Regions from separate parts of the Nostoc sp. FACHB-888 genome, predicted to be linked through region 2. Evidence: predicted binding sites of a transcription regulator. Region 2 holds the regulator's gene; the other holds the start of a gene.
The links. Region 2 encodes NtcA, which controls nitrogen genes in cyanobacteria. Its sites were predicted from a motif close to TNTGTANNNNNNNNTACANA; they were not measured.
Positions count from the first base shown of each region.

Region 1: a site for NtcA is predicted at 2,481-2,500, ahead of H6G26_RS24410 (Glu/Leu/Phe/Val dehydrogenase). Genes of this name have one in related genera too.

Region 1 is NZ_JACJQM010000048.1:40,698-44,879, forward strand. Features, by position in the region: gene H6G26_RS24405 (Gfo/Idh/MocA family oxidoreductase) at 1-786, shown strand, start outside; gene H6G26_RS24410 (Glu/Leu/Phe/Val dehydrogenase) at 1,108-2,397, opposite strand; gene H6G26_RS24415 (beta-ketoacyl-ACP synthase) at 2,610-3,752, opposite strand; gene H6G26_RS24420 (peptidylprolyl isomerase) at 3,821-4,182, opposite strand, start outside.
Region 2 is NZ_JACJQM010000015.1:49,541-53,722, forward strand. Features, by position in the region: gene H6G26_RS12040 (DUF3084 domain-containing protein) at 1-1,380, opposite strand, end outside; gene ntcA (global nitrogen regulator NtcA) at 1,549-2,220, opposite strand; gene fabI (enoyl-ACP reductase FabI) at 2,601-3,377, shown strand; gene hisB (imidazoleglycerol-phosphate dehydratase HisB) at 3,465-4,106, shown strand.

The DNA of each region.
Region 1 (4,182 bases), on a different contig from region 2:
AAAGCTGCCAATGACAACAATGTAAAGCTGATGATTGCCTACCGCTTACATTTAGAACAAGCCAATTTACAAGCAGTTGAAATTGTCCGCTCAAAGCAAATTGGTGAACCACGGATTTTCAACTCGATTTTTACTCAGCAAGTAGAAGAGGGCAATATTCGCTTACGAGATGTAACAGGTGGTGGCACGCTTTATGATATTGGCATCTACTGCATTAATGCTGCACGTTATCTATTTCAAGATGAACCAATTGAAGTATTTGCTGTAGCTGCCAATAAGGGAGAACAACGCTTCAGCGAAGTGGAAGAAATGGCTAGCGTTATCTTGCGTTTCCCCAATGAGCGATTAGCAACATTTACCTGTAGCTTCGGAGCTGCAAGTGTTTCAACCTATCAGATTGTAGGTACTCAAGGCGATTTACGAGTAAAACCTGCTTATCCTTGGCAGGGAGAACTGAAGCATTACCTGACAATTAATGGTGAAACTCAAGAGCGTACCTTTGAGGATCATGATCAACTAGCAGCTGAATTTACGTACTTCTCTGATTGTATTCTCGAAGATAGAGACCCAGAACCATCTGGGACGGAAGGACTGATTGATGTTGCTATCATTCAAGCACTTTACCAGTCAATTGAAACGGGGAAACCTGTGCAGATCGAAACTCGCGATGCCTACGGCGGTAAACTACGCCATCAACGTCCTACATCGGAGCAAACTATTGAACGTCCTCCTAGTGACGAGAAGCCAGACTTGATTCATGCTGCTGCACCTTCTGGGCAGTCGTAAATTTGGTTGAAGAAGATGTTTAAATGCTCTGCATGGGGATGCTTCATGTGTGCTGCTGACTCAATGTCTGACTGGAAACAGCAGCCCCTAATTAGTCATTCCCATGCAGAGCATAGGAACAAAAGAACAATGGGGAAATCTAGCTTTTTTTAGTTTGCTTGCTATATGTATTAAGCTTCTTATTGTAATATCGAAGACATTTAGTAGTAGTTATATTGTAGCGATCGCTCAACGAGAAAAGGCAGCAATTTCAATGGCTGTTCCAGTGAAATTGCTGTCAACAATGATTTATCTGTCCTGTGAACAACTAAGTATAAAATCTTAAGGATAAAGACCTCTGTCAGTCAGCGCCTGAGCCACTCTACCCACCCCTAAAGTGTAAGCTGCTAATCGCATAGAAATTTGGCGTACCTCAGACTGATGAATCACCCGATGGTAAGCTTGTACCATCAAATGCTCCATTTCGCGGTTAACCCGTTCCTCATCCCAAAATACGTAGGAAAGACCCTGCACCCACTCCAAATAACTGACTACCACACCGCCAGCATTCGCCAAGATGTCGGGTAGCACTGTCACACCCCGCGCTTCTAAGGACAAGCTAGCCTCAAGAGTAACTGGCCCATTAGCCGCTTCGGCGACAATTTGCGCTTGCACTTGATTCGCATTTTCTTCAGTGATTTGGTTTTCCAAAGCGGCTGGAATCAAGACATCGCAGGGCAAAGCTAATAAATCTGCATTGCTAATTGGTACAGATTGCGGGAAACCCATAATACTCTTGCGATTTTCAGCAGCATAGACTTTCAACTTGGGAATATCAAGACCAACTTCGGAAAATATTCCTCCAGTACCAGTTGAAACAGCAATAACTTTCGCGCCTGCAAGATGTAGTAATTCTGCTGCGGCACTACCAACGTTACCGAAACCCTGAATAGCTACTCGCACTCCTGCTAAGGATTTACCTTGCTGTGCCAGCGCCTCACGAACAATAATCATCACGCCACGTCCGGTTGCCATTTCCCGTCCTAGCGAACCACCAATAGAAACTGGTTTCCCAGTTACAATTCCTGGTACAGCATGACCAACATTCACAGAGTAAGTGTCCATCATCCAAGCCATCTCACGGGACGAAGTACCCATATCTGGGGCAGGAATATCTACAGCAGGCCCAATATCTTTAATCAACTCGCTGATATAACGGCGGGTGATTCGCTCTAATTCGCCAACACTGTAGCGTTTCGGATCTATGGGAATGCCACCCTTCCCACCACCGTAAGGTATACCTAACAAAGCACATTTCCACGTCATCAGCATTGCGAGAGCGGATACTTCGCGCAATGTCACAGCCGGATGGTAACGGGTTCCACCCTTGTAGGGGCCTAAAACATCGGAGTGCTGCACCCGGTGTCCAGCAAGAACCTGTATTTCTCCATTATCTAATTTCACGGGGATGGAAACCGTGACAACCTTACGCGGATGGCTAAGAATTTCCAGCAAACCTTGATTTAAATTTAATTCTTTAGCTGCCGCTTCTAAGTAGCTACAGGCTTGATCAAATGGGCATATATGCGCTGGAGAAGCTGGTTCTGGCAGCAACAGCGATTTTGAAATCATAGAATTTTCTCCTAATCACGGTATCTTTACGAACCGGATATCATCTGTATTTAGCTTATCCTTTTTTTGAGGAAAATAGGAGTTTTGTAGTTTTTGTTACAGTTTTATATTTTATATCCTGCTATTGCTGCGAAAGCAGAGTGTTTATAGATCAAAAACAAATACTTAACTAAAACTTATATCTGATGTCGGATAGTTAAACTTACAAATTTTTACCTTGCTAGTGCGATCGCTGCATTCTGTCCCCCAAAGCCAAAACTGCAACATAGTACCTGCCTAATTTTGCTTAGACGTGCTGCTGTAACGATGTTTAAATCAAATTCTGGCTGCTGAAATCCTACACAAGGTGGTAAAATTTGATGCTTTAAGGCCATGAGAGAAAAAGCCACACCTAAAGCTCCAGATGCTCCTAATGTGTGGCCTGAGCTTCCCTTGGTGGAACTAACTGCCACGCCTTGGGGAAACAAACGCTGGATTACCATGCTCTCCATCTGATCATTTAGCTGGGTAGCTGTGCCATGAGCATGAATGTAATCAATATCTCCTGGTGAGAGACAACTACGTTCTAGACATTGTTTAATGGCAGCGATCGCACTTTTCCCTTCAGGTTCTGGTGAATTACTATGATATGCGTCGTTGGTTAAGCCAAAACCGAGAATTTCACCATAAACTTTTGCTTGACGCTGTTTTGCCAACTCTGCTGATTCCAAGACAAACACAGCTGCGCCTTCGCCTAACACTAAGCCTTCCCGGTGCAAATCAAAGGGATAAGCCCCAGTTTTTGCCAAAGCACCCATCTGCTGAAATCCAGCTAAAGTTAGGGGTGTAATTGGTGCTTCCACTGCGCCAGCGATCGCCTGTTGACATTGCCCAGTTTGTATCAGCAAAGCTGCTTGAGCAATAGACCAAATCCCGGTTGCACAAGCTGCCATCGGTGCCAAAACTATCCCAGATGCACCGATTTGTCTTGCAGCTGCGATCGCATTCATGTGAGGTAATGTATCTAGCCAATTTCCAAAAGAGGACACAGGTAAATTTGCCGCGTCTTTATACATTTGCCGCGCCAGCGTTTCCCAAGACGCTTGATAAGAGCGACTCGATCCAATAACTACAGCACAATCAGCTGCTGAAACTAATCCAGAATCTTGTAAAGCAGAAGAAACAACCATCTGAGTCAACATTGTTAACTCAGATGGTTTTTGACCAATTAAACCTAGAGGAAGTGGTGAAAGTTCTGGAAATGGTTGATGCAACCGAATTCCAGATTTACCTGCAATCAAATTTTGCCAACTATCCTCTAAGTTTCCACCCAAGGCGGAAACTAGACCAATACCAGTGACAACAACCTTTACCAATTTAGGAGTTAACAGTTAGGAGTTAGTAGTTATTTTCCCCCTGCTCCCTGCCCCCTACCCTCTTCCTCCTACTGCCCTGGTGTTTTCAGATTTTCAGCACCTTGAGTGACTTTAGCAGACTCAATGCGATCGCCTTGCTGAATTTTGTTGACTACATCAAAACCTTGAGTGACATTGCCAAACACGGCGTAGTTACCATCCAAGAAAGCTAGATCCGCCAAAGCAAAGTAAAACTGGGCAGAAGCGGAGTCTGGTGATTGCGATCGCGCCATCGCTACTGCACCCTGTTTATGAGGCAATATGACGGGTTGAGCAGTAGCATCAAACGGTTTGTTGTAAGTGGGAGTATCTGAACCTTTCGCCTTAACTTCTAAAGGTATATAGCGAGCATTTCCCGTTTTTGGGTCAATATAGCTACCGGTTCCCAGGC
Region 2 (4,182 bases):
GTACTGTCTTAATTGGTTGATAAAGCGCAGAAAAGTCCCGTCTACTTGCACATTTTCGATAATTCCGGCGTTACGGGCACGAAACTGGGAAGCAGAAATCAGTATTTCCAGTCGCTGCTGTAACTGATACGATGTCATGGTTTTGGAATCAGCAGTAGTTGTGGCCAGCACCGCGCCTTGCGAAAAAACCAATTCATTCCGAGCGGTATCAGCGAAAAACTCTATCTGCTTTTCTCCCCTGACATAATTACCAGCCGAGAAAATTCGCACCACGTATTCTTGACCATCCTCAATCTGCTGGCTCAATTTCTCAACCCTCTCTTGGGTGAAGCGTAGTAGCTCTGCATTTGCAGAATTTGCCCCAGGCTCACTTAATTCGAGGTTGGCGTTGCGGTTAGCTTCTTGTAAAAGTTGTTCCACTGCCTGACGAGCAGCAGTAGGTTGCGTAACACGAACTACACCTGCGGCCAGAACTTGACCGCGAACTAAGGCCAGCTTACCTAAACGCAGGTCGCGGTAGGACTGATAATATTTTTCTAACCTTGCAACTTCAAGTTCTAGTTGCTGCTGTTGTGCTTCCAATTCTTTGAGGCGTGATTCCCGTTTGGCAATCACTTGCTCTCGCGCTGCAACTTCTACATTACGCTTTTGAATCAGTTGATCGAGTTGGGCAATTTTGCGATCGCGTTCTTCTATGACTTCTTGGCGATTAGCAAGCTCGCGATCGCGTTTTTCAATTGCTGTTTTGGCTTCATCAATCGCTTTTTTAGCTTCAGCATACAGTCTTTGGCGTTCTGTCTTCAGTTGCTCAACTGCCGTCTGTAGCTCTTTTCTCTGATTGTAAACGCTTTGCAATTCAGCTATGGCTTTTTGGTATTGAGTTACAACTTGTCCTAGCTGACCTTGAGTGCGTTGGAGTTGAGTTTGAGTTTGGGCTTGTTGACTAATGGTGCGGTTCAACTGAGCTTGTGTTTGCAGTTGTTTGGCATTCGCCGCCTGCAAAGATTTATTAATTGTCTGTAAGTCTTGTTGTGCTTTTGCTTGGGCAATTCTTGCTTGGTTTAGCTCACTCTCTACCTGACTTTTTTGAGTTTCTGCGGTTTTTAGCTGTTCCCGCTTCTGTCTGAGGTCTGTTTGAATATCCTCTAACTCAAAGACTCCCTTTCGCAAGCCTTCGTCGGCAGCGAATAAAATTCCTAATGTTGATGCTGAAATCAAACCGCCCGTAAAAATAGTTACCAATACAGCAGTATTTTTCGGACGAAGGTTAAAAAGTGAGAGGCGGGCTTTGCCAACTCGTGTGCCGATGCGATCGCCCACGGTTGCAATTACGCCTCCCAGAATTAAAATTGCTGCTATGAGGATGTATCCGGTGGTCATCTTTAGCTACCGAAATCCTTCCAGATACAGCCTACTACTTTTAACCATTGTCTGGGGAGAAGTGGAAATTGGCAATAGCTGAAATTACTCAATTTTAGATTTACCTCTAGCTATTAGTGTCATTTTTCAAAATAGAACACGTGCCGATTCCCCTTTCTCCAATTGATTTTATGTGAATTGCCTACTTAAGGTAACAGGTTTATGCACAGTAATCTTCTTTTTGTGAATAGAAATCATCTTTTTTTCACGTAAATCCCCTAGTAGCCTAGTGACGGTAACACGAGTTGAACCAATTGCTTCTGCGATCGCTTGATGAGATAACTTCAAATCAATTGTGATCCCATCTGCACAAGGAACCCCAAAATCTCGACAGAGAATTAGCAAAAAACTCACCAATCTAGAACCCATATCTCGGTGAGCGAGAGTTTCAATCATCATCTCCGTTTGTAAAATGCGCGAAGACAGACCTCGCAGCATTAACATTGATAATTCTGGATTTTCCTTGAGTGCTTGCTCCACTTGTTCAATTGGTGCTGACAGTAATTCCGCAGGAGTAAATGCAACCGCATGGTAAAACCTATCCGATTTATTTCCCGTCAGCAATGACAATACACCAAATACACTATTTTCCCGCAGCAACGCTACCGTTATTTCCTCTCCTGCCTCGTACACCCTGGAAAGTTTAACAGCACCTTTCAAAAGAAAATAAACTCGTTCGGCAGGATCGCCAGGAAAAAAGATCGTTTTATTGCGTTCAAACGTTTCCACAACTGGCGGAAACGCCCCGGTCGCCATCTGACGAAATACATTTGCTAGGGCTTTATCTTGTGTCACGATCATCTCCCTTCCCCTACCCAATGCCGGAAAAACAAAAACTGATTACCTAAGAATACACCCGAAAAATGAATAAAGCACCGTCAACCTTTCTGTACTTTCCTATACTCAAACTAATCTCTTCATAACTCTTTGTTTACAATGATACATAATTGTTGATCCTTTAAGCTACTAATTGTTGATAAGTACTTCCAATAGCAGTATTAAAAAGGGTTTTTTAAAGAACAAATAAAGATATTTTGAGAATATCTTTATAAAAAATCAAGATTTTTGTCATAGAAAACACCCTTATCAATATTCATTTTTGCAAATCCTGTGTAAAACGAAGACAAAACGTGCCTCAGATTCTAGTATGCTCCTAATGATCGATCGCATTAACAATTTCTATGCTGAATCTGACTGGAAAAAATGCTCTTGTTACAGGTATTGCCAATAACCGCTCGATCGCCTGGGGCATCGCCCAACAGCTGCATAAAGCCGGAGCAAACCTGGGTATTACCTACCTGCCGGATGAACGCGGCAAAATGGAGAAAAAAGTTGCGGAATTGGTAGAACCCCTCAATCCCAGCTTATTTCTTCCCTGTAATGTCCAAAATGATGAGCAGATTCAATCTACCTTTGAGACAATCCGCGAAAAGTGGGGAAAGCTAGACATCCTTATCCATTGTCTTGCTTTTGCCAGCAAAGACGATTTGACTGGAGATTTTAGCCAAACGTCTCGTTCTGGCTTCAACACCGCCTTAGAAATTAGTACCTACTCGCTGGTGCAGTTAAGCGGTGCGGCTAAACCTTTGATGACAGAGGGAGGTAGTATCGTCACCTTGACATATTTAGGCGGTGTCAGGGCAATTCCTAATTACAACGTTATGGGAGTTGCCAAGGCGGGGTTAGAAATTAGTGTGCGCTACCTAGCTGCTGAACTAGGTCCGCAAAATATCCGCGTCAATGCCATCTCCGCAGGCCCCATCCGCACTCTGGCATCTTCAGCAGTGGGTGGAATTTTGGATATGATTCATCATGTAGAAGAAGTAGCTCCCCTACGACGCACCGTCACTCAGCTAGAAGTGGGCAACACTGCCGCTTTTTTATGTAGTGATTTGTCTAGCGGTATTACCGGACAAGTTCTATATGTAGATGCAGGATATGAAATTATGGGAATGTAAGATAATTGGGGCATTGGACATTGAGTATTAGTAAAATTCTTGCCAATTCTCCATGCCCCATTCCCTATGCTCCATTCCCCATTCCCGATGCAAACAACCAATCGCCAAGTTAATTCAAACTACGATAATTCAACTAAAACCTCTCGGATTGCCACTGTTCACCGCACTACTGGTGAAACTGATGTGCAAGTTACCATCAATCTGGATGGTAGAGGAACTTGTACAGCAGCAACAGGTATTCCGTTTTTGGATCACATGTTGCATCAAATTGCCTCCCACGGGCTGATTGATATAGATGTCCAAGCCAAGGGAGATTGGGAAATTGATGATCACCACACCAACGAAGATGTAGGTATTACCTTAGGGCAAGCTTTTAACCAAGCACTAGGCGACAGAAAAGGCATTGTTCGCTTTGGTAATTTTCGTGCGCCACTAGATGAAGCCTTGGTTGAGGTAACGCTAGACTTTTCTGGACGCCCTCACCTCAGCTACGGCTTGCAAATTCCTACTCAGCGTGTAGGAACCTATGACACCCAACTAGTACGCGAATTTTTTGTGGCGATCGTGAACCATAGCCAAATGACACTGCATATTCGGCAACTGGATGGAATTAATTCCCATCACATTATTGAAGCAACATTTAAAGCCTTTGCAAGGGCAACACAGATGGCGGTGGAAATCGACCCCCGTCGTGCTGGTGTAATTCCCAGTTCTAAAGGCGTTCTATGAAAGGAGTCAAATAGGGCATTGAGCATGGGGCGGTAGTTATTCTCCCCAATCCCCAATTCCCAGTTTGCAATAATTG